4 regions of the Gemmobacter sp. 24YEA27 genome follow, and region 4 is predicted to be linked to each of the others. Evidence: riboswitches for the same ligand, from Rfam matches in the RefSeq annotation. Region 4 holds a riboswitch; each other region holds the start of a gene.
The links. A riboswitch is a leader RNA that binds a small molecule or an ion and turns the genes downstream of it on or off. The one in region 4 is predicted to bind cobalamin.
Positions count from the first base shown of each region.

Region 1: it holds a riboswitch for cobalamin, as region 4 does, so the genes downstream of both, QNO18_RS19710 (ABC transporter substrate-binding protein) here and QNO18_RS23540 (DUF1852 domain-containing protein) in region 4, are expected to answer to the same signal.
Region 2: it holds a riboswitch for cobalamin, as region 4 does, so the genes downstream of both, QNO18_RS10590 (aromatic ring-hydroxylating dioxygenase subunit alpha) here and QNO18_RS23540 (DUF1852 domain-containing protein) in region 4, are expected to answer to the same signal.
Region 3: it holds a riboswitch for cobalamin, as region 4 does, so the genes downstream of both, QNO18_RS02910 (DUF1636 domain-containing protein) here and QNO18_RS23540 (DUF1852 domain-containing protein) in region 4, are expected to answer to the same signal.

Region 1 is NZ_JASJPW010000002.1:451,105-458,670, reverse strand. It holds gene nanR (transcriptional regulator NanR) at 242-970, shown strand; gene QNO18_RS19730 (class I SAM-dependent methyltransferase) at 982-1,749, opposite strand; gene QNO18_RS19725 (pseudoazurin) at 1,746-2,165, opposite strand; gene QNO18_RS19720 (ABC transporter ATP-binding protein) at 2,162-2,935, opposite strand; gene QNO18_RS19715 (iron ABC transporter permease) at 2,932-3,972, opposite strand; gene QNO18_RS19710 (ABC transporter substrate-binding protein) at 3,983-4,942, opposite strand; cobalamin riboswitch at 5,170-5,373, opposite strand; gene QNO18_RS19705 (proline racemase family protein) at 5,418-6,446, opposite strand; gene QNO18_RS19700 (aconitase X) at 6,455-7,566, opposite strand, start outside.
Region 2 is NZ_JASJPW010000001.1:2,112,476-2,120,041, reverse strand. It holds gene QNO18_RS10610 (thiazole synthase) at 1-296, opposite strand, end outside; gene thiS (sulfur carrier protein ThiS) at 298-492, opposite strand; gene QNO18_RS10600 (FAD-dependent oxidoreductase) at 489-1,466, opposite strand; gene thiD (bifunctional hydroxymethylpyrimidine kinase/phosphomethylpyrimidine kinase) at 1,463-2,263, opposite strand; TPP riboswitch at 2,337-2,443, opposite strand; cobalamin riboswitch at 2,584-2,799, shown strand; gene QNO18_RS10590 (aromatic ring-hydroxylating dioxygenase subunit alpha) at 2,926-4,176, shown strand; gene QNO18_RS10585 (hybrid-cluster NAD(P)-dependent oxidoreductase) at 4,179-5,270, shown strand; gene QNO18_RS10580 (PaaI family thioesterase) at 5,376-5,834, shown strand; gene nrdH (glutaredoxin-like protein NrdH) at 6,481-6,705, shown strand; gene nrdI (class Ib ribonucleoside-diphosphate reductase assembly flavoprotein NrdI) at 6,717-7,154, shown strand; gene nrdE (class 1b ribonucleoside-diphosphate reductase subunit alpha) at 7,136-7,566, shown strand, end outside.
Region 3 is NZ_JASJPW010000001.1:573,845-581,410, reverse strand. It holds gene QNO18_RS02930 (CBS domain-containing protein) at 1-655, opposite strand, end outside; gene QNO18_RS02925 (HPP family protein) at 547-1,053, opposite strand; gene QNO18_RS02920 (cobyric acid synthase) at 1,089-2,549, opposite strand; gene cobO (cob(I)yrinic acid a,c-diamide adenosyltransferase) at 2,549-3,187, opposite strand; cobalamin riboswitch at 3,224-3,430, shown strand; gene QNO18_RS02910 (DUF1636 domain-containing protein) at 3,538-3,888, shown strand; gene cobW (cobalamin biosynthesis protein CobW) at 3,890-4,918, shown strand; gene cobN (cobaltochelatase subunit CobN) at 4,927-7,566, shown strand, end outside.
Region 4 is NZ_JASJPW010000006.1:96,919-104,484, forward strand. It holds gene aceB (malate synthase A) at 1-1,037, opposite strand, end outside; gene QNO18_RS23530 (short-chain fatty acyl-CoA regulator family protein) at 1,195-2,640, shown strand; gene QNO18_RS23535 (methionine synthase) at 2,684-3,712, opposite strand; gene QNO18_RS23540 (DUF1852 domain-containing protein) at 3,735-4,718, opposite strand; cobalamin riboswitch at 4,875-5,075, opposite strand; partial or broken gene QNO18_RS23545 (IS5 family transposase) at 5,197-5,755, opposite strand; gene istA (IS21 family transposase) at 5,886-7,529, opposite strand.

The DNA of each region.
Region 1 (7,566 bases), on a different contig from region 4:
GACAGCAAGACGGCGTCGAACCGCCCGAATTAGGCAAGCCCGATGACGGCAAATTTCATTCTGCTGTTCTCCGTTCCGGCACGCGCCTCGAAACCGCTTCTGACATGGATCGGGCAGCAGGGTTTTTCACCCGTTTTGCGTGGCTCTGACCAGGCTGTGCTTTCCCTGCCGCCCGGGTCATTATATCATCATGCCACCGGGCGGGAACATCCGTCCATCAAAGCGCCATTTAAGGGCCGCCATGAAGCCAGAACCGCGATCTTCCGATCTTTCTCTTGCGCCGGTCGCACGGCGCAAGCTGTCGGACTCGGTGGTCGAGCAACTGCGCGCCATGATCGCCTCGGGTCAGTTGCGTCCTGGCGACGCCCTGCCCTCCGAGCGCGAGATGATGGCGCGGATGGGTGTCGGCCGCCCCGCCGTGCGGGAGGCTCTGCAGCAGCTGCACACCCAGGGGCTGATCACGATTTCTCATGGCGAACGCAGCCGCGTCAATCCGCTGAACCCGGATCTGGCACTGCATCAGATCAATGATATCGCGAGCCTTCTGATCGCGGCAGAGCCGGGCAATCTCGGGCATCTGCGCGATGCGCGAAAGCTGTTCGAGACCGGGCTGGCCCGGATGACCGCCACAAAGGCGACGCCCGCAGATGTGGCACGCCTGCGCGGGCTGGTCGGCCTGCAGCGTGCGGCGCTTGGCGATACGGCGGCTTTCATGCGCGCCGATATCGATTTTCACACGGCTCTGGCCGCGATCCTTGGCAATCCGGTGATCACGGCGCTGTCACATGCGATGCTGGGCTGGCTCTTCAAACATCACAACACGCTTCTGCACTGGTCCGGGCATGAGACGGTGACGCTTGCGGAACATGAGGCGATCACCGATGCACTCGCGGCCCAGGACCCCGATCTCGCGGCGGAGCGGATGCAAAAGCATCTCGACCGGTCGGAACGGCTTTACCCCCAGGGCTGACCCTGCCGCTCTCAGCCGGGCTTTTGCGCCGTCAGGATAAAGCGGTCATAAACCCGGGTTCTGAGCCGGTTGCGCAGCCCGTTGACCCGCCGCTGCGCCCGGGCAATCGGCTCATGCGAGTGGCGCGTGATGGCGGTGAACCCCACCTTTTCCAGCAACGGCACCAGCATTTCAAAGCGCAGACCGGTGCCGAAAGGCAGCCCCGCCATGATCGCGGCGTGGCGCGCGCCCATCGCACCGTCATAAAATGGGTCGGGCGAGAATCGTTCCCACAGCGCCAGCACCCGCGCCGGCCAGCGGCCCGAACGCGCGGGCTGCGCCCAGTCACCATCATAGACCAGAAGCCTCCCGCCGGGTTTCAGCACCCGAAACCAGTCGGCAAAGCCCTCTTCCGGGCGGGTCAGCGTCCAGACCAGGTGCCGGCACAGGATCGCGTCCTGACTGGCATCGGGCTCCATCGTGACCTGCGCATCGGCCAGCACAAAGCGCAGCCGCGGCTTGCCCGCATGTTTCGCGCGCGCAACCGCCAGCATCGCCTCGGAAAAATCCAGCGCCGTGACCTCATGGCCCAGATCATGGATCAGCCGCGTCACCTCGCCGGTGCCGCAGGCCAGTTCCATAACCCGCGCCGGCGCGGGCGGCAGGTGATCGCGCATCGGCTGCGCCCAGGCGGCGGCCTCGGCCCCTGGCGCTATCGCATGGCCGAATGCCTGGTCAAAGGTTTCCGAGCGGCGCGACCAGTAGTCACGGATCTCTTCAGCGAGATCGTGATTGATCACTTCTCAATTCCGGACAGGATCGTCTCGAACCGCTCACGTGCACGTGCCGGCAGGGTCTCGGGCAATACGGTTTCCGCCACATCGCCGACATGGATCAGCATCACCATCCCCATCGCCACATGCGGCGAACATTTGATCCCGTAAGCGCCCGGCACATCGAAGGTGACAGTGAAATCCTCATTGATCTTCGATCTGAACGGCGTGGCGCCTTCGGGGATCATATCATCAATGGTCGCGGCATTATGGCTCGGCTGGGTCGGGATAAAGCGCACGGAATCGCCCGGGGCGATCTTCAGATAGGATGGCTCATAGATCATCGGGCCGTTTTCCGACCGGTTATACATCTCCACCTCATGCGTTTCGGCCAGCGCGGGCGTCGCGATCATCAGAAAAAGGGCGGCAAGAGCGGATTTCATGGCTGATCCTCAAGGCAGTGGAAACGGAATTGCGTGACACCATCGGTCGGGTCGGTCAGCGTCCTGGCCCCGACGCGGAAAATGCGGGCAAGGCGGTCGGCGCTGAGCACCTCGCGCGGCGGGCCAAGGGCGGCAAGTCTGCCCCCCTCCAACACCGCCAGCCGGTCGCAGCCGAGCGCCTGGTTCAGATCATGCAGCGCGATCACCACCGTCACCGGCAGATCCGAGACCAGCCGCAACAGGGACAGCTGATGATGGATATCAAGATGGTTGGTCGGCTCGTCCAGCAGCATGACCTGCGGGCGCTGCGCCAGCGCCCGGGCGATATGGACGCGCTGACGCTCGCCGCCCGAAAGGGTGGTCCAAGACCGCGTGGCCATGTCTGCCATCCCGACACGCGCCAGCGCCTCGGCGCAGATCGCGGCATCCTGCGCACCAAAAGGCGCCAGCGGCGAGAGCCAGGGCGTGCGGCCCAGCTCTACCGCGTCCTGCACGCGCAGCGCCTCTGTCGTCTGGGCCTGCTGTTCAACAAAGGCGATGCGCCGCGCAATATCGCGCCGGTTCATACGCGACAGGGCCGTGCCGTCCAGGCTGACCGTGCCGCGCGCCCGCGCCGCGATCCCGGCAAAGAGCTTCAGCAGCGTCGATTTCCCGGACCCGTTCGGCCCGATCAGCCCGAGCGTCTCGCCACTGGCAACCTCCAGGGTGATCCCTTCGACAATCGGGCGCCCGCGCGCGGCCCAGCCAAGATCATGCGCCGCGATCTTCATCCGCTCACCCTCCCCCGGATCAGGATCAGCGCGAAGCCGGGCGCGCCCACCAGCGCGGTGACCACCCCGATCGGCACCACCTGGCCCGGGATCAGCATGCGCGAGACCACATCGGCCGCGATCAGGAACACGGCCCCGGTCAGGGCCGCCGCCGGGATCAGCCGGCCGTGGCGCGGGCCGACAAGGAACCGCGCCGCATGCGGGATCACCAGACCGACAAAGCCGATGGAGCCGACAAGGCTTACCATCGTCGCGGTCATCAGGGTCACCGCGCCGATCAGCACGATCTGCACGCGGCGCACCGCGATCCCCAGCGATGAGGCGGCGTCCGAGCCAAAGGAAAACGCATCCAGCGCGCGCGCATGCCAGAGACAGGCAAGAAACCCTGCGACCGCGACCGGCACCGCCAGTGTCACATCGGGCCAGCGCACGCCCGAAAGATTGCCCAAAAGCCAGAACATAATGCCGCGCGCCTGTTCGGCATTGGCCGATTTCGCGATGAAGAAAGAGGTCAGCGCGTTGAAAAGCTGCGATCCGGCAATGCCCGCAAGCACCATCTGTGCAGGGCCGCCGCCCGCCGCGCGGGCCAGGGCCGCAACAAGCCCAAAGGCTAAAGCCGCCCCCAGAAAGGCCCCGCCCGAGATCCCGATGGCCCCGGCGCCGACGCCCATGATCGTCACCGCCACCGCCCCGGTGGATGCCCCCGCCGAGACGCCCAGCAGATAAGGATCGGCCAGCGCGTTTCTGACCAGCGCCTGCAACACTACACCTGCCAGCGCCAGCCCCGCGCCGCATCCGGCAGCGACCAGGGTGCGTGGCACCCGATAGGCCCAGATGATGCCCTGATCGATCGGGTCAACCAGCAGCCCGGCATTCCAGAGATTATTCGCCAGGGCCGCCCAGACTGTCGACCAGGGCAGCGGCGTCTCGCCAAGGATCACCCCCGTCAGAACGGCGATCGCCAGGATAGCCACCCCCGCCATGGCGCGCAAAGCGACATGGGCGGCTAGCGCAACAGGGGTGACCGGGCGTTTCATCTCTGGCAGATCATTTCAGATCAAAGGCCGGCAGCGCCGCCGCCAGCTCTTCCAGCGCCGCGATATTGCGGATCGACGGGTCCATTGCATGGGCGTCGATGATCACGATGCGACCATTCTTCACCGCCTCCATCTGGCTTACCACCGGATCGGACTTCAGGAATTCCAGTTTCTTTTCATGATCATCCGCCTCGAACCGGCGGCGATCCATGCGGGCGATCACGATCACATCGGGATTGGCCCGCGCGATGGTTTCCCAGGACACGACCGGCCATTCCTCGGGGCTTTCGACCACATTCTTCAGCCCCAGAGACGCCATCATCCAGGCCGGAGCACCGCCGTTTCCGGCAACATAGGGGTCGATATCCATCTCGGCCGACGAGAACCAGAACACCGCCGAGGCCTCTTTCAGATCAAGCGCCTTCGCCGCCGCGACCGCCGCCGCCTCGCGCGCTTTCAGGTCAGCGACCACCTCTGTGCCCTTGTCGGTGATGTTGAAAATCGTCGCCAGCTCTTCGATGCCGAGATAGATCCCCGCCATCGTATAGGGTTCCAGCCGGGTGCCGTCCGAGCCTGCGGTATTGTCCTTCCCGATGCAGTCGGACGGCAGGACATAGGCCGGAATGCCGAGATCGGCGAATTGCTCGCGCGTTGCGACGATGCCTTGCGGGCCGACATGCCATTCATATTGCACGGTCACGATCCCCGGGCGTTTGGCGACGACGCTTTCGAATGAAGGGTCATTATCGGCCAGCCGTTCGATGCCGTCGTTCAGCTCTCTGAACTCCGGCAGGACTTCGGTGAACCAGACCGAAGTGCCCGCGACCTTGTCGCCAAGCCCCAGCGTGTAAAGGATCTCGCTCGTCGCCTGGCCGACCGTCACAGCGCTTTCCGGCGCCTTGTCAAAGCTCAGCTCAAGCCCGCAATTCTGCAGCTTGAGCGGATAGCCGGTCTCGGCCAAAGCAGGCATGCCAAAGCAGAGCGCGGCCAGTGAGACGGCCAGTGAGAAACGGGTATTGGGGAAATATCGCATCCGGGATCTCCGTGAGGGATGGGGGATGGAGCGGATGGAGAGCGTGAAAACCGCGACGCACAAAGCTGGCCCGGCGCGGTTGGCGCAGGCTGGCGGCACGGGATGCGGTGGCGCATCTGCGGGTCAAAATCATATCTCGCCTCCCCGGACGCCCCGTCCGGGTCAAGTTGGTTACAGGAGTCGGCAGGTCTCCTGACTGGCGGGTCACTGGGTCTGCGCAGCCTTCCCATGGGCTCTCCCACAGTGGCATTGTCGCGCGGACCCTCGCCGCCTACAGTTGCGGGGGCAGTTCCGGTTCATCCCCCTGTAAAGGCGGATGACGGATTCCCTTTCAATTCCTTGCGGAAACCGACCTGCCCTGAGTATGGGCAAACCCGTCCCGCTTCAATGGCAAAGCATCGCGTTATGCGGATCAGCGCGCGCCCCAGGTGTCCGACAGCCGATACCCGCCGGGCCAGGGGTCAGATGGGTCGAGCATATGCTGATGGATGCCGGTGACCCAGCCACGCCCCGAGATTTCCGGCCGGATCGCCGCCGTGCCCGCCAGATCGGTGGTGCCGAGGATGCGGCCCTGAAACTCCGACCCGATCAGCGAGACGGTGGTCAGACGGTCGGCCTCAGACATCTGGCCACGCGCATGCAGCACCGCCATCCGCGCGGAAAGCGCGGTCCCGGTGGGCGAGCGGTCAACCTTGCCGGGCCGGATCGCCACGGCGGCACCGGCGCGCAGGTCATTGCCCTCGCGCGTGACCTCGCCCGCGAAAAGGCAGAAGGAGTAATGCCTCCAGTCCGGGTTTGTCGGGTGACGGAAACCGAGCTGTTCCGTCCCGGCATCCGAGATTTTCACCCCGAGCTTTGCAATATCATGCGCCTCGTCGGGGGTCAGGCTGAAGCCGAGCGCTTTGGCATCGACAAAGACGAAACTGTCGCCGCCCCAGGCGGTATCGACCGTCAATGTGCCAATGCCCTCGACTTCAAGCTTTGCATCCAGCCGTTCGGCGAAAGAGGGCAGGTTTTCGACAAAGATCCGTTCCGCCTTGCCATTGCGGCATTCGGCGCGGACATGGACCAGACCGCCCGGCGCCTCCAGCACCATGCGCGTTTCCGGCTCGACCATCGGGATGATGCCGCCATCAAGCAAGACCGTCGAGACACAGATCGAATTGGAGCCGGACATCGGTGGCGTATCCTCGGGCTCCATGATGATAAAGGCGGCATCGGCGCGCGGGTCTTTTGGCGGCACGAGCAGGTTCACATGGCGGAAGACGCCGCCGCGCGGCTCGTTCAGTACGAAATTCCTGAGCGTCTGATCTTCGGCGATCCAGCGCGACTGGGCCCAGATCGTGTCACCCGGCGGCGGGCGGACCCCACCCACGATGACATCGCCCACCTCGCCCTCGGCATGGGCGGAAATCACATGGATGGTCTTGATCGAGCGCATATCGGGCCTCAGGAAAGCCAGGGGGGAAGGGTTTTGGCAGCATGGCCGGTGAGGGCAGCGCGGGCGCAGGTCTCAAGACTGTCAAAGCGGATCTGCCGGCCCGAAAGCCCCGGCCCGTAATGGGCATATTTGCCGGAATTGGTCATCAGCGTGCGGGTCGCGGGCGGGAAGACCGGCTCGGAGATCGAGCACCAGCAGAGGTCAGGCAACACCTGCACACTGGCGGCTTCGAGGGTTGCGAGCGTGCCCTCGCCCGCCAGATCGGCAATGATCTGGCGCCCGGCGGTGATGATGGTCGGAACCTGCACCCGCCCACCGTTCAGCGCTTTCGCGAAAGCACGGCATTCTTCGCGCGAGGCATGAGGGCTGCCGATGGCGACAAGGTCGATCGCTTCGCCGCCCTGGTTCAGCTCATCCCAGGCGCGGGCGAAATCGCTGCGTGTGATCCGGACATTGTCGGCATCGGGTGCGATAAGATGCGCCTCGGGCGTGACCCCTTCGACATGCAGCATCGGTGCAGCCGAGGTGGTGCCAAAGGCCGCGCACAGTGCCTGTAACTGCTCGCGGGATGCCGCGCCCACACCTCTGAGCAAGGGGATCCGGTCCGGCGAGGCGCGGCCCGCAAGCCAGCCCAGCAAAGGCCAGAAGAGATCATCCGTGTCAGGAATCGCCGCCACGTCAATGATGCGCTGCGCCGCCCGGTTCTCGTCCAGACAGACGCCGGCCAGTGGCGCACGCCCGGTCATCGCGATGAAAAGGTCCAGGAAATCCGGGTGTTTCGCCGTCCGCGCGCCCAGCACGGAATTGGCAAAGATCACCGCATTGCTTTCCGACCAGCCAATGGCTTCGCCTTCGGCCGGAGCGCTCTCCAGCAGATAGGGTGCGCAGGTGAAACTCGGCCGGCAGCCCATCGCCACATAGGCATCGGCAAGCCGCTGCGCCGGGGCGCCGAACAGATCCGGCACCCCCTGGGCACGCCAGTTCTCGCGGTCGACCGAAATCGCGTTCATCGTCGTAGGCACCCGCACCAGTGCCCCCATATCCGCCATCTTTGCCGCGAAGGTCAGATTGGCGGGGCTCGCATAGATGCAGCCGTCGATATGGCCCTGGGTCACATCAA
Region 2 (7,566 bases), on a different contig from region 4:
TGGCCGATCACCTCGAGCTTGATCCAGTCTGTCGCAAACAGCTCGCGCGCCATATGGGCCGTGGTCACGGCCTCCTTCACCGTATGGCAGCCGGCGGTATTGGGCAGGATCTTCGCGCCAAGATCTGCCACAAGCGCGCGGAAGTCACCGCCACCTCCCTGCTCGCGGCGCAATGAGACCGTAGCGATCCCGGCCTCAGAGCTGCGAAACGCCTCTTCCAGGATCTTCGGCGATGGATATTGCGCCGTGCCCAGCATCAGCGAGCTTTCAACAGCAGTCCCGTAGAATACCGGCATCTCAGCCCCCCTGCATGGCGGCGAGAACCTCGACCCGGTCGCCCTCTTGTATTTCTGTTTCCAGCCGCGCGGCTTTGGCGATGAAGACCTCATTCACCGCAGTCGCCACGGCCGGGCCAAAGCCCTGTTCCTCAAGCAAAGCGGCCAGGGTTGTCGCCCCGGTCCGCCTTGCCTCTCCATTCACGAAAACTCTCATATCCTCACCTCATCCATGAACTCGGGCTGCGCGCCGGTCTCGAGATGTTCCGCTACCATCCGCGCGCAGGCGGGCGAGAGCAGGAATCCGTGGCGGTAGAGACCATTGGCAAAGATCATATCCCCCCGGCGCCGGATCCTGGGCAGATTGTCGGGGAAAGCGGGGCGCGCGTCAGAACCGGTCGCGATCAGCTCGGCCTCGCCAAAACCGGGATGGATCGTCCAGGCCGCCGCCATCAGCTCCATCATCGACCGCAGCGTGACCGGCCCGCGCCATCCGCTTTCGATCATCGTGGCGCCAAGCATGAAATGCCCGTCGCCGCGCGGCACGATGTAAAGCGGGATACGCGGATGCAGCAGGCGGACCGGGCGCGAGAGGCTCACGCCCTCGCAGCGGATCAGCAGCATCTCACCGCGCACACCGCGCAGATCGCTGAGACTGTCGCGCGCCGCGAGCCCCCGGCAGTCGATGGTCAGCGGCGCCTCTGCCGGCTCGGGTGTTACCATGATCCCCCGGGCCGCGAGCCGGCGGGCCAGTTCGCCAAGCGCCGCGCGCGGGGCCAGATGCGCTTCGGTTCTGAAGAAGAGCCCCTCGCGGAAACGGCCTCCCAGATCGGACTCAAGCTGCGCGATCCCGTCCCCGCCAATGGCCTGGTGCCCTTTGGTCAGCCGCGCAAAACGCGCCAGATCGCCCCGGTCACGCGGATCGGCCAGAACCAGCGTCCCGGCCCCGGTAACCAGCCCGGTATGGGATTGCCACCAGGCGGCCGCGCCGGCCCCAAGCCGTTCAACCGGCTCCTCTGCCGATTCCGCCTCGCAATATGGCGCCAGCATACCACCGGCCCACCAGGAACAGGCCTGCGGCCCGGGGCCGCCGGCCGGGTCAGAAATCGTGACCTCATGACCGCGCGCCGTAAGTTCGCTGGCCATCACAAGGCCCATGACACCGGCCCCGAGAATATGGACGCGGCTCATGATTGCGGCCAGAGCGCGTGGAAATGATGCACCGGCCCATGGCCGGAACCGATTTGCAGCGCATCCGCCGCCCGGATCGCCCCCTGGAGCCAGCGATGCGCCCGCGCCACCGCATCGGGGACAGCCATCCCCTGCGCCAGCCCGGCCGCAATCGCTGCGGCATAGCTGCATCCTGTGCCATGCGTATTTTTGGTCTGCTGGCGTTCTGCCGTGAACACATGGGATACAGGGCCGATCAGCAGATCGCGACACTCTTCCCCCCCGGCATGACCGCCTTTCATCAACACCCAGGCCGGCCCGAGCGACAGGAGCGCGCGCCCCTGCGCTTCCTGCGCCTCATGGCTGCTGGCCGGGGCCTCGCCCAGTAGATCTGCCGCTTCGGGCAGGTTCGGGGTCAAAACCGTCGCGAGCGGCAAAAGCGCCTCGCGCAGTGCTGCGACAGCCTCGGCCGCGAGCAACCGGTCACCGGATTTCGCCACCATCACCGGATCAACCACCAGGGCCAGATCGCGCCCTTTCAGCGCCGCCGCCACGGTCGCGACCAGTTCCGGATCGCCCAGCATCCCGATCTTCACCGCACCCACGGCAAGATCATCGAACACCGCCTCCAGCTGCGCCCGAACCAGCCGCGCCGGCAGGGCCATCACCGCGGTCACCGCCCTTGTGTTCTGGGCCGTGATCGCAGTGATCACGCTGGCGCCATAGACGCGCATTGCCGCGAAACTTTTAAGATCGGCCTGAATCCCCGCGCCGCCGCCGGAATCGGACCCCGCTATGGTCAAAGCTATCGCCGTCATCATGCCCCCAATGACCGGCGAAAAGATTTGGGGACACTGATGCCCGGGCAGGCCACAACGGGCCGCCAGAGACACGATCAGACCACCCGTTCCCTCCGCCGGTATGAACCGGATCAGGTTCGATGGGTTAGCCTTGCGGCCTCTCAGCCCCGGTTTCCCGGGACACCCCAACGAGTAAGTTGCCCAATCGTTAAGCGGAGCATTTTCGTTTGGCAACCGGCAAAATCCCGCTTTCTGCGCGAATGAGGCTGCTTACGGGGCCGCTGTCTGTTCCGCTTTGCGACATGTCGCAAACAGACAATCCCGCCCGCCGCACTGTGATCAATTCAGCCTCGCAAGGTGCCGCTGGCGACAGCGGAGAATTGGGAAGCCGGTGCGGTCCCGCAAGGGGCCAAAGCCGGCGCTGCCCCCGCAACGGTAGAGGCTGAGAGGCGCGACAAGGACCACTGGGCGGAGGAGCCCGGGAAGGTGTCGCGACCAGGGTTGAAAAGACCGCTCGCCAAGCCCGGAAACCAGCCTTGCACGAGATGTCGAGCCGCGGTGGGCGGCGAAGCGGCAACCGGCTCGCGGGTCCATCCCCGCGCGGGCCCTTCGCCGCCTGTTGTCCATCGCACGTCAAACCTGCCCGTGCGACCCGCCCGGGCTAACGCGAAGGACAGCAAATGCTGAGCCAGTCCGAAACCCTTTCCCGCCTGCTGGCACGCCGGAGCGGCTATGCCTTAGAGCGCGATTTATATTGTGATCCCGGGGTGTTGGAGGCCGATCTTCAACATATTTTGTATCGTGAATGGCTCTTTGCCATTCCGGGCTGCGAGCTGGAGAAACCCGGCGCCTTTGCCACGCTGCAGATCGGCGCCTATCCGGTGGTGATCATCAAGGGCAAAGACAATCGCATCCGCGCGTTCCACAATGTCTGCCGCCATCGCGGTCAGCGGCTTTGCGCGAAGACCAATGGCGCGACGACGAACCTTGTCTGCCCCTATCACCAATGGACCTATGACCTCGAGGGCAAGCTTATTTTCGCCCGCGATATGGGCGAGGATTTCGACCCTTCGAAGTTCGGGCTGAAGAAGGTGCACTGTGTCGATCTTGGCGGCATGGTTTTCATCTGTCTCGCCGAAGTGCCCCCTCCCATTTCCGACCTCGCGCCGAAGCTGATGTCGTATCTGGCCCCCTCGGGCCTTGCCGATGCAAAGGTCGCTTTCAGCTCGACCATCGTCGAAAACGGCAACTGGAAACTGGTGATCGAGAACAACCGCGAATGTTATCATTGCGGCGGCGCGCACCCGTCTTTGTGCCGGACCTATTCCGACAACCCGCGTATGACGGCGATGGAGGGGCCTGATTCGGCCTCGCCCGACATTATCGAACACTGGAAGCGCTGCGAGGCGGCCGGCCTGCCCTCGCGCTTCACCAACCACCCGCAGATGCAATGGCGGCTCGCCCGCATCCCCCTGCTGAACGGCGCCGAAAGCTATACGATGTCGACTAAGGCGGCGGTGGCGAAACGCATGGGCACCATGCCCTTCAACGATGCCGGCAGCCTTCTGTTCTTCCACTACCCGAACAGCTGGAACCATTTCCTCGGCGATCACGCCATCGTCTTCCGCATCCTGCCGATCAGCCCGACCGAGACGCAAGTGACCACGAACTGGCTGGTCCATAAGGATGCGGTCGAGGGCGTCGACTATGATCTCGAAACCCTCACCCGCGTCTGGCTCAACACCAATGACGAAGACCGCCAGGTGGTCGAGGAAAACCAGAAGGGCATTCTCTCTCCCGCCTATGAGCCCGGGCCCTATTCCCCGATCCAGGAAGAAGGGGTGATGCAATTCATCGACTGGTATGCCGGCATCATGACGGAACGCCTTGGCCCCGTTTCCGGCACCGGCCCGGCACTGGCGGCGGAATAAAAATGGGAAAGCAACAACTTAACTGGTCTGTGAAGCCCTGGGATGATGCAGAGCATCTTGAATGCGCCATGGTCGTGCCCGAGACGCCGGATACCGCCACCTTCACCTTCCGCGCGCCCTCGGGGGCCTGGTTCGACTATCAGCCGGGCCAGTTCGTGACGCTCGACCTGCCGGTTGATCCGAAAAAAGGCGCCAGGGGCAATGTCCAGCGCACCTATACGATCTCGTCTTCGCCATCGCGGCCACTGTCGATCTCGGTCACGGTGAAAGCCCAGGCGACGTCTGTCGGCACGCGCTGGATGCTTGATCACCTGAAGCCGGGGATGAAGATCAAGGCTTATGGCCCGGCGGGGATCTTCAGCTCGCACCGGCATCCGGCAAAGAAGCATCTCTTTATCTCGGCCGGATCGGGCATCACGCCGATGATGTCGATGACCACCTGGGCCTGGGATTCGGGCGAGATGCCCGATATCGTCTTCGTCCATGCGGCAAAGCGGCCATCCGAAATCCTGTTGCGCAAGCGGCTCGAAGGGTTTGCAGACCGTGTGCCGGGGCTGAAGCTGCGCTTTACCGTCGAGGAAAGCGACCCGTTCCAGACCTGGACCGGCTATCAGGGCCGGCTGAGCCAGATCATGCTTGGGCTGATGGCGCCGGATTATCTGGAGCGCGAGGTGTTTTGCTGCGGGCCGGAGCCGTTCATGCAGGCGGTGCGCGACATGCTGGTCTCGCTCGGCTTCGATATGGAACATTACCATCAGGAAAGCTTCGGCGCGCCGGTGTCGACGGAAGCCGACGCCCCGGTGATCGACGATGTGATCCCCGATTCCGAGGCCGGTGCGCAGATCACCTTCGCCGCCTCAAACGTGACCGCGCCCTGTTCCGAGACCGATACCGTGCTCGCGGTGGCGAAACGCGCCGGGCTGAACATCCCCTCGGGCTGTACCTTCGGCCTTTGCGGCACCTGCAAGGTGAAAAAGACCGCAGGCGATGTGCATATGGTCCATAATGGCGGCATTTCGGATGACGAGATTGCCGAGGGCTGGATCCTCGCCTGTTGCTCGAACCCGATGGGCAGGATCTCGGTCGAGGTCTGAGAGCCGCGCGGCCTCACAGAAAATAACGCATCGGCAGCCTTGCCGGTGCGTCTGAGACGGGTACTCTCCCCGCCGGTCACCGCGCGCAGATATGGGAGAACACCGATGGCGAAACCGATCCTGATGGACAGAGCCGCGCTGAACGACTTTGTCACCCGCGATTTCGGCCAGGTGGCAGCGGATTTCACCGTCGATGCCGTAACCGATCAGGGCATCCGGTTGCGGCTGCAAGTGGCCGAGCGCCATCTGCGCCCGGGTGGCACTGTATCCGGCCCCACGATGTTCGCTCTTGCCGATGTGGCGGTCTACCTTGCCATCCTGTCGAGGATCGGGCCGGTGGCGCTGGCGGTCACCACGGGATGTTCCATCGATTTCATGCGCAAGCCGGCCGCCGGGCGCGGGCTTTACTGCGATGTGCGGCTTTTGAAACTTGGGCGCGTGCTGGCGGTGGCGGATGCGCTGATCTTCTCGGACGGGGTCGAGGATCCGGTGGCGCGGGCGAATATGACCTATTCCATCCCGCCCGCCCCCGCGTCCGCACCCCCGGCCGCTCCGGCTGCCTGAAACACCGCGAACCAGGAACTGCCCCCCGGCTCCTGCCCCCGGCCCTGCCGCCTTCGAATCAATCTGGTGACGACCCGGCGGGCGCGACCGGCGCCTGCATTGCCTTCCCCTGGGTCAACCGGCTTATCCCCAGAGATGTGCACCATTCTGTCCACGACGCGGCACGATCAGGGGCCGCCCCTGCTCCTGGATATTGTGCAAGGCGAAATTTTGTGCAGCCCGAGTCTGTGGGTTTAGAGGCACACATTTCCCCCCGCGCGCCCGGCAAAGCAACGATTTCCTCTGATTTCAGCGGCTTTTCAACTCTGAGTCGTTCCCGTCACGGGTAGCATTTCAATAACACAAGATGTTGACAGCAGAGCAAATCAGGGATCAATATGCAGATGTTCCGGGAGCAAACCTGCAGCCTGCGACGCGTCCGAAATCCGGGGAAAACCGGGCATTTCCGGGCGCAGCCAGCGGCAGGAACGGCCAGGGGAAACTCCGGGGGGAAACCTCCGGGAAGACCATAGCCGCGGCAGGATCCCAGGGCAAAGTGAAGGCAACAAAACCGTGCGACGGGCGCGAGGACATCACCCGGCGGAGGCTTTCCGCTGGCCGTTTCTCAGCGAACCGCAGCCACATGGGACAGTAGAAGGATCAGGCAATGACCATCACCGTTTACTCCAAACCCGCATGCGTTCAGTGCACCGCAACCACCCGTGCGCTCGATGCCAAAGGCTTGTCCTATTCCATTATCGATCTGACCGAAGATGCCGATGCGATGAACCGCGTTGTGGCGCTCGGCTATCGCCAGGCCCCTGTCGTCATCGCCGGTGACGCGCATTGGGCGGGCTTTCGTCCCGATATGATCGGCCGCCTCGCCAGCTGAGGGGTTTGTCCGTGCCCGGGCTCGTCTTTTTCTCATCTGCCTCGGGCAATACCCTGCGTTTCGTCATGCGCTTAGAAGAGATCAGCGCCGGCCGCTATGGCACGGCGCTGCGTATCCCAATATCCCCGCAGGATCCTATGCCGGATCCGGGCGGGGATTTCGTTCTGATCTGCCCGACATTCGCCGATGGCGAGGGGCGCGGCGCGGTCCCGAAACAGGTGATCCGCTTTCTCAATGACCCCGACCGGCGCGCCGGTCTGCGCGGTGTGATCGCCGGGGGCAACCGAAATTTCGGCCAGACCTACGCTCTTGCGGGCCGGGTTATCGCCAGTAAATGCAGTGTGCCGGTTCTCTACAGCTTCGAGCTGGCCGGCACGGAAACCGACATCGCCCGCGTCCGGCGCGGGCTTGATCTATTCTGGGGGATGGAATGCTCGACAATGGCGTGAAGCCGGCGCTGGACTACCATGCGCTGAACGCGATGCTGAACCTCTATGACGGAGAAGGCAAAATCCGCTTCGACGCCGACCGCATGGCGGCGAAGCAATATTTCCTGCAACATGTGAACCAGAACACGGTTTTCTTCCACAATCTGGATGAGAAGCTGCGCTATCTGGTTGATGAAGGCTATTACGAGCCCGATGTGCTGGATCAGTATTCGCGCAACTTCCAGCGCCAGATCTGGGATGCCGCCTATGAGAAGAAGTTCCGCTTCCCGACCTTCCTTGGCGCGTTCAAATATTACACCAGCTACACGCTGAAGACCCGCGACGGTCAGCGCTTCCTTGAGCGTTACGAGGACCGCGTGGTCATGGTCGCGCTCGCGCTCGCGCGTGGCGATGAGGCGCTGGCGATGTCCTT
Region 3 (7,566 bases), on a different contig from region 4:
GCCCCTCGGCCAGCAGCGGCAGCAGATCATGGACCGGCGTGCCGGGGCTGCGGGTCGGCACATGGGGATCCATCACCTCCCGCGCCCGAACGGTACGCCCGCCCGCAGCGCCCAGCAACCGCGCAAGGTTTGCGGTAAAGCGGGTGCCGCTCAGCCGGGCGTCTTCGGCGCCGCGCCGGATCAGGTGGATCTGGAAAATCACGCCCAGATAGCTGCCATCCGTCGCCGCCACCGGCAGCGAGGTAAAGCCCCGGTCGCGAAAGATCGCGCCAACCTCGGTCAGGGGCGTCTCGGGGCCAACGGTCACAAGGTTGCGCGACATGATCTCGCCGCAGGTGATGCCTTCGGTCTTGTGCCGCGCGGCCAGCAGCTCGGCGGCCGAGATCAGCCGGGCGAGGTCTTCAACGCCGATATTGGCGCTTTGGTGAAATTCCTGCAGCAGCCCGGCCAGTTCCGCGCGCGAAACGCCGAGCCGGTCAAGCGGGCGCGGATCGGGCTGGCCGGGGGCGGCGGTGGCAGGCTGACGGAACGGATAGCGCCGCCCGGTCAGTGCCGCCGCCAGCGCCGCCACCGGCACCAGCGCCAGCGTGCCAAGCGCGACCGGCACCAGCACATAGAAAAAGCCGAGCTCCGCCGCCGCATGCGGGGCCAGCACTGTCGCCAGCGCAACCGCCCCCCGGGCGGATGCAGGGCACGGCTGAGATGCATCGCCAGGACGGCCAGCGCCGGGGCCAGCACGATCCGCAGCTCGGGCGTCTCGATGGTCAGAACCAGCGCCACGCCGACAAGGGCCGAGACCGCATTGCCCACCACCGCCGACCAGGGCTGCGCCAGCGGGCTGTTTGGCACAGCGAATAAAAGCACCGCGCTGGCACCAAAGGGCGCGATGACGAACAGCCCCCAGGCCGAGGCGCCCGGGTCGGGGCTGAGGAACAGGATCAGCGCCACCATGCCGACAAACATGCCTGCCGTGGCGCGCAGGGTTTCGGTCCAGCCGGTAAAGCCCATCGCGGGGCCGGCATGGCGCAGTGTCCGGCGCAGATATTGTCCCATGGCGGCCTCCTGTTGCGGCGTGTCACTCTGCCCGATCAGCGGGCGAGCGCAAGCAGCCCGTCACAATCGAGATGGGTTTCCATATGATCGGCAAGGCGATCAAGGATGCGCTCTACTTCGGCGCCGTATCGGGTTGCGCCGGCGGTGATGCCGAAATCCTTCAGCCAGGCGGCGCGGAAGGCGTCACTGGTGAATAGCCCGTGGAGATAGCTGCCCTCGACCCTGCCATCGGGCGAACGCGCGCCTTCCGGCTGGTCGCCGAGATACGCAAAGGGACGGGCGCGGTCAGGGCCTTCGGTCCGTCCGATATGGATCTCATAGCCGGTCACATCGAGGCCGGTGGCGGCATGGCGGGCCGTGACCCGTGCCAGCCGCTTGTCGCCCGACATCACCGTTTCCACATCGAGAAGGCCAAGCCCCGGCGTCACCCCCGGCGCGCCTTCGATCCCATCGGGATCGGCGACCGAGTGGCCCAGCATCTGATAGCCGCCGCAGAGCCCGAGGATCCGCCCGCCGCGCCGGTGATGCGCGAGAATGTCTATATCCCAGCCCTGTTCGCGCAGAAACGCCAGATCTCCGCGTGTCGATTTCGACCCGGGGATCACCACAAGATCACTATCGCCGGGGATCGCCTGACCGGGAAGGATCATCGAAACCGTCAGATCCGGCTCCAGTTTCAGCGGGTCGAGATCGTCGAAATTCGCGATGCGGCTGAGAGCCAGGCAGGCGACCTTTACCCGCCCCTTGCCCGATGGCGCCAGGTCGAGCGCATCTTCCGCCGGCAAAAGCCGGGCATCGCGAAACCAGGGCAAAACGCCAAAACCGCGCCAGCCGGTACGGTCCCCGATCAGCCGGTAGCCATCATCGAACAATGAGGGATCACCGCGAAAGCGATTGATCAGAAAGCCCGCGATCTGCGCGTTATCGCCTGCGTCCAGCACGGCCTGGGTGCCGACGATCTGCGCGATCACGCCGCCGCGGTCGATATCACCCGCCAGCACCACCGGCACGTCGGCCGCCAAGGCAAAGCCCATATTGGCGATGTCATTCCGCCTCAGATTGACCTCGGCCGGGCTGCCGGCGCCTTCGACAATCACCAGATCCGCCTGAGCCCTGAGGCGGCGGAAGCTCTCCTGCACTGCCTCGGCGATCTTCGGCTTCAGGCCAGCATAATCCTTTGCGCGCACCGAGGTCAGGCGACGCCCCTGCACCACCACTTGCGCGCCGGTATCGGTTTCAGGCTTCAGCAGGACCGGGTTCATATCGCTATGCGGCTCCACCCCGCAGGCCAGCGCCTGCAGTGCCTGGGCCCGCCCGATCTCGCCCCCGTCCACTGTGACCGCGGCATTGTTCGACATGTTTTGCGGCTTGAACGGCAGGACCGTCAGCCCCCGCCGCCGCGCCACCCGGCAAAGCCCCGCGACCAGCAGCGACTTGCCGACATTCGAGCCTGTGCCCTGGATCATCAGCGCGCGGCCAGGCGTCTGGCCAGACATCAGAACTCTACCCCGGCCTGGGCTTTAACCCCGGCGCGGAACGGGTGTTTCACCATCGCCATTTCCGTCACCAGATCGGCCAGTTCCACCAGTTCCGGCTTTGCATTGCGCCCGGTCAGCACGACATGGGTCATCGGGGGTTTCTCATCGCGCAGAAACGCCAGCACCTCGGCCAGAACAAGGTAGTCATAGCGCAGCGCGATATTGATCTCGTCCAGCAGCACCATGCGGTTCCGCTCGTCCCGGATCAGCTCTTTCGCCTTTTCCCAGGCGCGCGCCGCTGCGGCGCGGTCCCGCTCCAGATCCTGGGTCTCCCAGGTAAAGCCCTCGCCCATCGTGTGGAACTGGCAGAGACCTCCGAAATTCTTCAGGATCAGATCGCGCTCACCGGTCGACATCGCGCCTTTGATGAACTGCACCACGCCGCAGGGCATTTCATGCGCGATGCAGCGCAGGATCATCCCGAAGGCGGAGGAGCTTTTGCCCTTGCCCGGCCCGGTATGGACGATGATCAGCCCCTTCTCGCCGGTCTTTTCCGCCATCATCCGGTCGCGCGCGGCCTTGATCTTCGCCTTTTTTGCGGCGTGGCGGGCAGCATCTTCCGCAGGATTTGCGGCGGGATCGGGAGCATCGGTCATTCCTGGCCTCGCTTGACATTCGGTGGGTCTGGTGGCTTGGCTGTGGCCATCGCTGGTTCCTGCCATACAGCAGGCGAAGAGGGAATGCGACAGGCCGAAAGCCCAGACGCAGCCGCCCCCGCGACCGTGACCGGAAAGGTCGCCCAACCGCCACTGGCCACCCGGCCGGGAAGGCAGGGCGCCCGCAGGGGGATTCCCCGAAATCCGCAAGCCGGGAGACCTGCCAGCGCCGGTGCGGCCCTTCGGGGCGCGCATCATTCGTAACGGGCGGCCGGGGTGAGCCGCGGGTCTGGTGGTGCTTTTGCCCGCCACCTGTTCCCCGCGCAGCCACAGCCATGCCGGAGGGGCAAATGGCCGGAGAAACCGAGCTTGTGGTCTGTACCACATGCAGATTGCCGGGCAGCAGCCCCGAGGCCATACGCGATGGCGCGCGCCTCTCTGAGGCGCTGACCGCCAAAGGTGTGGCACATCGCCGTCAGGAATGCCTGTCTGCCTGTTCCAATGGCTGCGCCGTGGTGTTTCGCGGCCCGGGCCGCTGGACCTATGTCCAGGGCCATCTCGACCCCGATCTGCATCTGAACGACCTCGTCACCATGTATCACGCCTTTGCGGCGACGCCCGATGGCATCGTCCCCTGGCGTGCGCGGCCCGAGGTCATCCGCAAGAACACAATCGCCCGTATCCCTCCGATGGAGCTTTGACATGTCCGCAGACAAATCCCTGGAAAAAACCCCCGTCACCGTGATCACCGGCTTTCTTGGCGCCGGGAAAACCACGCTGATCCGGCACCTGCTGCAAAACCCGGGCGGGCGGCGGCTCGCTGTGCTGGTGAATGAATTTGGCGATGTCGGTGTTGATGGCGACCTGATCCGCGACTGCGCCGATGCGAATTGCCCGGAAAGCTCGATTGTCGAGCTCACCAATGGCTGCATCTGCTGCACCGTTGCCGACGAGTTCATCCCCTCGATCGAAAAGCTGATGGCGATGGAGCCGCGCCCCGATCATATCGTGATCGAAACCTCGGGCCTTGCGCTGCCGAAACCGCTGCTGAAGGCCTTCGACTGGCCGGCTTTGCGCTCTAAAATCACCATCGACGGTGTGGTGGCGGTGGCCGATGCCGAAGCGGTCGCCGCCGGCCTTTTCGCCCCGAACCCGGCACAGCCCGGCGCGGCGGAGGCCGATCACGAGACGCCGCTTTCCGAGGTCTTCGAAGATCAGATCGCCTGCGCCGATATCGTGCTTTTGTCCAAGGCCGATCTCGCGGGGGATGCCGGTATCGCAAAGGCGAAAGCCGTGATCGAGGCCGAGGCGCCGCGCCCTCTGCCGATGCTGCCTTTGACCGAAGGCGTGATCGATGCGCGTGTCGTGCTGGGGATCGGCGCGGCTGCCGAAGACAGCCTGAATGAGCGCCCCTCGCATCACGATGGCCATGATGATCACGATCATGACGATTTCGACACGATCGTGGTCGATCTGCCCGAGATCACCGACCCGGAGGCACTTGCGGCGAAAGTCTCGGCCCTGGCAGCCGCGCAGAACATCCTGCGCGTCAAAGGCCATGTGGCGGTCGAGGGCAAGCCGATGCGCCTTCTGATCCAGGCCGTCGGCCCGCGTGTGCGTCATCAGTTCGACCGGCCCTGGGGCAACCAGCCCCGCCGCTCGCAGCTTGTCGTGATCGCGGAACATGGCAATATCGACGCGGCCGCCGTTCGGGCCGCTCTGGGGGCATAAGGCGCCTGATGCACGTCCTCTTTCGCGAAAGCCACGGTCTGGAAGAGACCGATATGCCGCAGGATCTCGGGCAGACGCCCGGGGATCTTGTGGTGCTGTCGTTTTCCGACAGCGACCTCGGGGCTTTTGCGGCAGGGTGGAAGCGGGGGCGCGAGACGCTGCCCTCCCTCAGGCTGGCAAACCTGTCGCGGCTGACGCATCCGCTCTCGGTCGATACCTGGATCGGGCAGACGCTGACCGGGGCGAAAGGCGTGCTGATCCGGCTGATCGGCGGGGTGAATTACTGGGCTTACGGCGTCGAACAGGTCTCTAACATCGCCAGATCACGCGGGATCGCGCTGGCGCTCCTGCCGGCGGATGGTCGCCCCGACCCTGCACTGGATGCCGCCTCGACTTTGCCGGTGGCCACGCTGCGGCGCCTGTCCGCGCTGTGCGATACCGGCGGGGCGGTCGCGGCCCAGGGCGCGCTGGCGCAGCTCGCGCTTGCGGCGGGTCTCTATGCCGGGCCGGTGCCCGGCGCGAAATCGCTGCCGGGCTTTGGCTTCTGGCACCCGTCTGCCGGCGTGCTCCGTGACCTGCCACATGGCGAGACGCCGCTTGTCCTGATCCCCTTCTATCGTGCCTGGGCCGCCGCCGGCGACACCGCTGCCATCGACGCCCTGATCCTGGCGTTCGAAGCCGCAGGCTTTCGGGCATTTGGCGCGTTCCTTCCCAGCCTCAAGGACGAGGCCGCCGCCCGCTGGCTGCGCGAGACCCTCCCGTCGCCTGGACTGAAAGCGCTGGTCAATGCCACCGCCTTTTCCGCCCGCGCCGCCAGTGGCTCACCGCTGGAGGCCGCCGGTGTGCCGGTCTTCCAGGTGATCCACGCCACCTCCACCCGCGCCGCCTGGGAAGGGGCCGGGCGCGGCCTCTCGCCTGCCGATCTGGCCATGCATGTGGCGCTTCCCGAGGTCGATGGCCGCATCACCGCCGGCGTGATTTCGTTCAAGGACGAGGCGCCGCGCGACCCGGATCTGCAATTTTCCCGCACCAGCCACGCGCCGGACCCCGAACGTATCGGGGCCGTGGTCGCGAAGGTCAGAGCCTGGATCCGCCTCGCGTCAGAGCCCCCGGCCAGCCGCCGCATCGCGATGGTTCTCTCGACCTATCCGGGCAAATCCTGGCGCATGGCTCATGCCGTGGGCCTTGACGTTCTGGCCTCGGCCGAGGCGATGGCCGAGGACCTCTGCGCCGCCGGTTTCAGCATTCAACCCGGTGCTCCGCTTGATCAGGCGCTGCAGTCCGAGACCATCGCCTGGCCGCTTTCGGCCTATCGCGAGGCGCTCGCCCGACTGCCGGAACCCCTGAAAACCGCCATAACAGAGACGCATGGCCGCCCAGAAGACGATCCGGCGATCCAGGCCGGCGCCTTCCATTTCCAGGCGACGCGGCGCGGCAATCTTCTGATCGCCCTGCAGCCCGAACGCAGCCGCAGCCCGGATCGTGACGGCGAATATCACGATACCGGTCGCATCCCCGGCCACGCCTATACCGCTTTCTATCTCTGGCTGCGGCAGGGCACAGATGCGCTTCTCCATATCGGCGCCCATGGCACGCTCGAATGGCTGCCCGGGAAGGCGGTCGCCCTCTCCGCCGCCTGCTGGCCCGAGGCGCTGGTCGCGCCGCTTCCCGTGATCTACCCGTTCATCGTCAATGACCCGGGCGAGGCCGCTCAGGCCCGCCGCCGCATTGGAGCCGTCACGCTCGGTCATCTGACCCCGCCGCTGGCGGATGCCGCAATGCCCCCGGCGCTGGCCCGGCTTGAACGCCTGCTTGATGAATATTCCACCGCCGATGGCCTCGACCCGGCCCGCCGTGACCGGCTGATCGCCGCTATCCGTCAGGAAGCGCAAAGCGCGCATGTCGAACAGGATCTTGACATCCCGGAAACCGCCTCCCCCGCCGAGGCGATCCCCAGGATCGACCGTTTCGTCTGCGACCTGAAAGAAAGCCAGTTCGGCGAAGGCCTCCACATCTGGGCCCGCGGCACACCTTTTCATCTGTCCGAAAATATCCTCGGGGGCCACCCTTCCGGGCCCGGGGGGGCAGACAGCCCCCGGGGCCAGCCATCCGGCGATCCCGACTCGCTGACCTCCGAACGCGACAACCTCATCGCCGCGCTCAACGGCCAGCCAGTTCCGCCCGGACCCTCCGGCTCGCCCTGGCGGGGCCGCGCCGATGTGCTGCCCACGGGACGTAACCTCTATGGCACCGACCCGCGCGCTGTGCCGTCACGCGCCGCCCATGCCCAGGGCATCAGACTGGCCGAAGAACTGGTGCGCCGCCACCTCCAGGATCATGGCGATTACCCGCGCGGCCTTGTCCTCAACCTCTGGGGGTCGGCCACGATGCGCACGGCGGGCGAGGAATTCGCCATGGCGCTGCATCTCGCCGGGCTGGAGCCGATCTGGGACGAAGGCTCTGACCGCGTCACCGGTTTTGGCATCCTGCCGCTGACCCTGATGGACCGCCCCCGGATCGAGGTCTCGATCCGCGCTTCCGGCCTGTTCAGAGACGTCTTTCCCGATCTCGCCCGGCTTTTTGATGCAGGCTGCGAGGCGCTGGCCGAGCGTGACGAAGCTGCCGATATGAACCCCTACACGACCGCG
Region 4 (7,566 bases):
GCCTCTGTCACCTGCCCGTCACCCTGCCCTGGCACCACGGCAGACATGCCGCCCATCGCATGGATGCCGCGCCGATGGCAGATCTTGACCAGCCGCGCCGCATAGGTCGCAAGGAAGGCGCGGTCCATCGTCACTTCGGCCCGATCGGGCAAAACGTAACCGGGATGTGCGCGCAATGTCTTGATATAGCTGAAGATGTAATCCCAACGGCCACAGTTCAGACCGGCGATATGGTCGCGCAGCTCCCAGATGATTTCATCCATCTCGAAGGCGGCGCGCAGCGTCTCGATCAGCACGGTCGCCTTGATGGTGCCGGGCATCAGATCCAGTGCCTCCTGCGCGTGGAGGAAAATCGCATTCCACAGCCGCGACTCGCGGTGGTTCTCCAGCTTTGGCAGGTAATAAAACGGACCACGCCCGTCTGCGGCGAGCGTCTTGCCGGAATGGAAGATATGCAGCCCGAAATCAAACAGCGCCGCCGGGACGGGACGCCCGTCGATCAGCAGATTGGCCTCAATAAGATGCAGACCACGCGGCCGCAGGATCAAAAGCGCCGGATCGTCTTTGACCTGCCGGGTCTCGCCGGTTTTCGGATCGGTGCAGCCGAGCGCATGATCGCGGTAATCGAGCAGGTTCACCTGCCCCTGGATCATGGTGTCGAAGCGCGGCGCACTTGCGTCTTCCAGATCGGCCATGAAGACCTTCGCGCCTGAATTCAGCGCGGTGATCATCGTCGCGCGATCCGCCGGACCGGTGATCTCGACCCGGCGGTCCATCAGCACCCGGGGCACCGGAGCCGCCTCCCAGATCCCCTGACGAATGTCTTTCGTCTCGGTCAGGTATTCCGGCAACATACCCAGATCATAACTGTGCTGACGCGCGCGGCGCGCGGCCATTAGCGCGTCGATCTGGCCGGAAAATGCACGGTGCAGCCCGGCGAGGAATGCCAGCGCGTCAGGCGTCAGAACCCGGTCGGCGCCGGGAACTTCGCGCAGGATCACGGGCGGCAGGCTATGGGGCGGACGGTCGAGCGGCATAACGATTCTCCGATGTGGCTCTGGCGTAAAGTCACTATGGTAATGTTATGCCGCATGTGCATTATCTATCTGAAATAAAAGGGTAATGATGTAAGTCTTGTCACATTACCCTTGCGCGATCTGTAAGGTTTGTCACAAGCGGGATGCGAGGAAAGACATGACAGGCGAGGGCAAGCGGGGCGAAAAGCTGATCATCGGGCAGCGTCTGAAGGTGCTGCGGCAATCGCTGGGGCTGACCCAAGCGCAGATGGCGACCGAGCTTGGCGTCTCCGCAAGCTACATCACCCTGATCGAGGCCGATCAGCGTCCGGCCTCGGCGCAGTTTCTGATGAAACTCGCATCAATCTACGATCTGAATATCTCGGAACTCGCCCCGGCCAGTGACGCGCAGCTGGCCGCAGATTTCAACGCGGCACTGAAAGATCCGCTGCTTGGGGCCGGGCAGATCCCAAAGGTCGAGATCGAGGCCATTCTCCAGGCCTCACCCCGACTCGCACGCGCCTTCGTCCAGTTGCATGACCGCCACCGTGAAGCCGTCCTGCGCCCGATGGCGGACGACAACCCGCTGACCGATCGCGATAAGGTCGAGGTCCTCTCAGAAAGTTCGCGCCCGGCCGAGGCGGTGCGGGCCTGGTTCTACGCGCGCGGCAATCATGTCGACGCGCTCGACCGCGCCGCCGAGACGCTGGCGGCGGAATTGCAGCTTCATCGCAGCGAGCCGCATGTGGCGCTCTCGGCCCGGCTTTCGGCGCATGGCGTGCGAACCCGTATCCTGCCGGCTGATGTGATGGGCGGGCATCTCAGGCGGTTTGATCTGCATCGTAAGGAGCTGATGCTCTCTGAGCTGTTGCGCCAGTCGAGCCGGCGCTTTCAGATCGGCGTTCTGCTGGCGCGCCTTGAGCAGGAACCGCTGATCGCGCGGCTCGTTGATGAGGCCGGGCTGACGGAGCCATCTGCTTTCACCCTGATGCGCGTCAGCCTTGCCAATTACTTCGCCGCAGCCCTGGTGATGCCCTATGCGCGTTTCCTCGGCGCCTGTGAAACCACGCGCTACGATGTCGAGTTGCTGTCCCACCGCTTTGGCACCAGTTTCGAGCAGACCGCACATCGCATGTCCACGCTGCAACGCGAGGGTGCGCGGGGCATCCCGTTCTTCTTCGTGCGGGTGGATCGCGCCGGGAACATCTCGAAACGCTTTTCGGCGGGGCGGTTTCCCTTCTCACGCTTTGGTGGCACCTGCCCGCTCTGGAACATCCACGGCGCTTTCGAGACGCCCGATCAGGTACAGACACAGCTGATCCGCATGCCCGAAGGCGCGAGCTATTTTTCGGTTGCGCGCACCGTGACCCGCGCAGGCGGTATGCAGGGGCAACCGGCGCAGCGGCTTGCGATCGGGCTTGGCTGCGACACCGCCTATGCGCCGCGCCTGATCTATGCGGATGGAATCGACCTTGTCAGATCGAAACCGGTTGAAATCGGGCTGAACTGCTATCTTTGCGAGCGCCGCGACTGCGCCGCCCGTGCGCATGCACCGATCAACCGGCCGCTTGCGGTGAATGAACGCGAAAGAAGCCTCGCGATCTACCGCTTTGGCGAAGAGTAACATGCCGCCGGCATATCTCCGGCGGCATCGTGATGTGATATGATTATGCCGTCAGCTCTTTGCGGATGATCTCGGCACCGGCACCCAGAGCCTGCAATTTTGCCCTTGCGATATGGCGCGGCAGCGGTGCCATGCCGCAATTGGTACAGGGGCAAAGGTTTTCGGCATCTACAAATTGCAGCGCCTTGCGCAGCGTATTCGCCACTTCCTCCGGCGTCTCAACCCGTTCAGAAGCCACATCAATGGCCCCAACCATCACTTTCTTGCCCCGGATCAGTTCAATCAGATCCATCGGCACATGCGAATTATGGCATTCAAGCGAAATCATATCAATGCTTGACGCCTGCAGCTTCGGGAAGATCTTTTCATATTGACGCCATTCGGTGCCGAGGGTCTTTTTCCAGTCCGTATTGGCCTTGATGCCGTAGCCATAGCAGATATGAACGGCGGTCTGGCATTTCAGGTCCTCAACCGCCCGTTCCAGTGTGGCAATCCCCCAGTCATTGACCTCGTCGAAAAACACATTGAAGGCGGGCTCGTCAAACTGGATGATATCGACGCCTGCGGCTTCCAGTTCACGCGCCTCCTGATTCAGGATCGCAGCAAACTCCCAGGCAAGCTTTTCCCGGCTTTTGTAATGCGCATCATAGAGCGTGTCGATCATGGTCATCGGGCCGGGCAGCGCCCATTTGATCGGCTGTTTCGTCTGCCGCCGCAGGAATTTTGCATCCTCGACAAAGACCGGTCTACGGCGCGCCACGGCACCGGTGACGGTCGGCACGCTGGCATCATAACGATCCCGGATTCTGACGGTTTCTCGTTTCTGAAAGTCAACGCCTTCAAGATGTTCGATGAAAGTCGTGACGAAATGCTGACGGGTCTGTTCCCCGTCGCTGACAATGTCGATGCCGGATTGCTGCTGATCGTCCAGCGCGAGGCGCAACGCATCCTGCCTGCCTTCGGCAAGCGTTGCCCCCTCAAGTTTCCAGGGCGACCAGAGTTTCTCGGGCTCGGCCAGCCAGGACGGTTTGGGAAGGCTGCCGGCAGTGGCAGTGGGGAGAAGTTTATTCATAGTGGGGACCTTTTATATTCTGTCAAAGCGCGAAACTGGCTGACCATTGCGAAAGCCTGGCCTGATGCGGCCTGATAAAATGCTCTTCCGCGAATTTGGCCTGTTCCAGCGCCAGACGGCTGCGCTCTTCGCGGTCATAGACAATCCGCGTCAGAGAATAATCCTGATGTTTCAGGCTTGGGCGATAGCAGCTGCCTGCGGCGGCATTGGCGTTGTAGATTTCCGGACGATAGATCTTCTGGAATGTCTCCATCGTACTGATGGCGCTGATCATTTCCAGATTTGTATAATCATCAAGAAGATCCCCCATGAAATAAAATGCCAGGGGGGCAACGGCGCCCGGCGGCATGAAACAGCGAACCGTCATACCCATTTTTGCGAAATACCTGTCAGTCAGAGATGCTTCATCCTGCCTGTATTCAGCACCAAGAATAGGATGGGTGATATCGGTTCTGATATAGGTTCTGTTGCTTGATACGCTGAGACATATCACCGGTGTCTTTCTGAAATTTCGGCGATAGACCTCAGATTTCACGAAACTCCTGAACAGATTTCCATGCAGGTCGCCAAAATCCTCCGGCACGGCAAAGCCGGCTTTCCCTTTGTTATATTCCGGGAGCGCTATACTGAAATCATAATCCCGCACATAAGACGAGAAATTATTCCCCGCAGATCCATCAATGATCTTACGGTTTTTGTGATCAAGGATGTTTGTCTTCAGAATCTCAATAATCGGAAACACACCCGCAGTTTCTGCACTCCCCATAGCCATATCGACGGATATAATCTCGACCCCAACGGAATACCGGTCACCTTTTGGGTTGTCCCATCCCGCCAGAGAATTGAATCTGTTGGTGATCATCGCCAGAGTGTTTCGTAAATTCTCCCGGCGGTGTGCCCCTCTGGCGAGATTGGCAAAATTGGTGGTGATGCGCGTATTATCGGCCGGAATGTAATCCTCGTCGAAGCCAATCTTCGTAACTCTGAAAGTGAAACCTTCTGTCATTGTGACATGCCTTCTGAGCGGCCTGAAAAGACAGGCCGGAAAACCACAGACACTCCGCGACGGATGTCGCGAAGCCGGCCCCGGGCGACTGATGTCACACGGGCCTTTGCAGTCACCTTTGCGGAACGGCCGCTCCCGACACGCCCACCGCGGCCGGAACAGGTGATCAATCCAGGCAGGTTTCCTGACTTGCGGGTCGTAACCTTGTCCGGCCTTCCCGGCGCAGAATGCGCGCCAGTGGCATTTCGGACGGGCTCGCCGCTCACAGTTGCGGGGGCAGCTCCGGATTTGGCATTGGCCTTACCAGATTCCCTTTTAACCGGGGCTTCCCCCGGCACCTGAATCAATCGATAAAATCCTTTGCGGGCCCGGAAATGTCAACGATTTCAGAAGCAGATTATATTCATGAAATTCATGAGCGAAACCGGCAGTGTAAGAAATCAGGTGCAGACGAAATTTTTTTTAAAACACCCCTAGGTCATGTTGACAAATGGCGGAGCCAGAGCCTGATGCAGGCGACGTCGACGAAGCCCAGGAAGCTTTCTGCGGTTTTGTCGTAGCGGGTTGCAAGGCGGCGGCTGTTTTTCAGCTTGTTGAAGCAGCGCTCGACCATGTTGCGCAGGGTATAGATGGTCATGTCGACAGCCTTGCGCACCCTTCGGTTCTTTCGCATCGGTATCATGGGCAGGGCGTTGCGGCTCTCGATGTCTTCCCGAATTTTATCAGAGTCATAGCCCCTGTCGGCGACCAGAACTGTCGGTTGGGGCAGATTGTCAGCCATCACCAGATCATAGCCGGTGTAGTCGGAATCCTGCCCCGGCGTGATCTCGGTCCTCATCGGGAGGCCTGCGCCGTTGACGCGGAGATGGATCTTGGTCGAGAAGTGGAAGGTGGTCCAGAAAACGATCCAGTGGATCGTTTTCCCACCGGACGCTCTCGAACGGCCAGGAGCCTCTTGTCAGCAGTCCCCCTTTTGCGCCCGCCGCATGATGATGAGCGCGGATCACAGTGCTGTCGACCATCTGGAGCTTGTCTGGCGTGTCAATCGGCGCGCAAAACTGACCCCCTATCGGCGTCCAATTTTGCCCCCCCTATGCTGCGTCGAGATCAGGGCCTGAGTCGACGGAACTGATCACAGAGTGGAGGCGGGTCAGGCCCTGATCGGGGTCAAGTGCGGTTTTTGAAGCGCCATGACTCGTTGCCGGTCTCAATGATCTCGCAGTGATGGGTCAGACGGTCCAGGAGTGCCGTGGTCATTTTGGCGTCACCGAAGACAGTTGGCCATTCACCGAAGGCAAGGTTGGTGGTGACGATGATCGATGTGCGTTCATAAAGGCGGCTGATCAGGTGAAAGAGCAGCTGCCCGCCTGATTGCGCGAAGGGCAGGCGCAGCGCGGTGTGAGTCAGTAGAAGTGGCGGCGGGGTCGGGTCGCGTCGTCGGGCGAGAATGTTGATGACGACAGGCGCGGAATGGACACCCTGATCCACGGCTTCGACGGCTTGCAGCCCGTCATCGGGCACGCAGCTCAGGATCTGGACCATCTGCCGGTCGCCATCATCGCTGCCCTTCAGCTTGCGCCGGATCGCGGCCATGGCGGGTGGAAGCACCCAGTCCTTGAAAGGAGCCCCATTACGCAATGCGCCAGGTTTGCGTGCCAGAACAGGCACATAGTGCCATGGATCATAAACCGTCTGGCCCCACCCAAAGGCGCGGGCATGTTCTCCGACCACCACGCCATCCTGCCGAATGACAATCCGCTCGGCATAGGCATGCACCTCGACGGGACGTCCGACGGCCGTAGCCAGGACCGAGTATTTGTTGTTGTCGAACCGCACCGTGCAGGTCTTCGAGACGGAAGCAGGCACGCTGTGGAAGCCGTCGAAGCGGCCAACGTAAGGAACGAGGTGGGGGCGCTCAGCCTCGAACATCTCCCAGATCGTCTTGTCGGCATCTTCCACATGGCGATGCGCCTTGGCATAGGCCACGCACTTGTCCAGCAGCCAGGCGTTCAGCTCGTCGAGGCTCTTCACCCGCAGCCGCGGTGTAAAGAACCGCTCCCGCACCAGCCCGACCTGGTTCTCGACCTGACCCTTCTCCCAGCCTGAAGCCGGGGTGCAGGCGACGGGTTGGACAAGGTAGTGGCTGCACATCTGCAGGAAGCGGCGGTTGTATTGACGCTCCTTGCCGGTGAAGACAGCTTCGACAGCCGTCTTCATGTTGTCATAGATGCCACGGGCGCAGGTGCCCCTGAAGAAGCCGAACCCGCGGTCATGCGCGTCGAACACCATCTCTTGGCTCTCGCGCATGTAGGCGCGGGCGAACATCATCCGGCTGTGGCAAAGTCGGACATGCGCCACCTTGATCGTCACCGTGACGCCAGAGATCACCACGATCTCATGGCTCCAGTCGAACTGGTAAGCCTCGCCCGGTGCATAGTAGAGCGGCACATAGGCTTCTGCCGTCACCGCCCCCCGGTTCTGCGACCAGTTCCTGGCGAACCGGCGCACGGCATCATAGCCACCCTGGTATCCGAACCCACGCAGTTCCTCGAAGATGCGGATCAACGTCAGCCGTTCCCGCGCGGGCTTGTTCGCATTGGACGACAGAAACTGTTCGAGCTGCCCCTGCCAGGGACCAATCCGCGGCATCGGCTGACGCTCACGCTCGTAACTGAAGTCCGTCTCATCCGTCCGCAGGATCTTGCGCACTGTGTTCCGTGACACGTGCAGTTCTCGCACGATCTTCTTCATCGACCAGCCCTGAACGTAGAAGGCCCGCCGCTCTCGCGCGATCGTATCCACCCGCTTCATCCCCCCTCCGTTCGCTGCCTCGCAACGAACGGTCTGA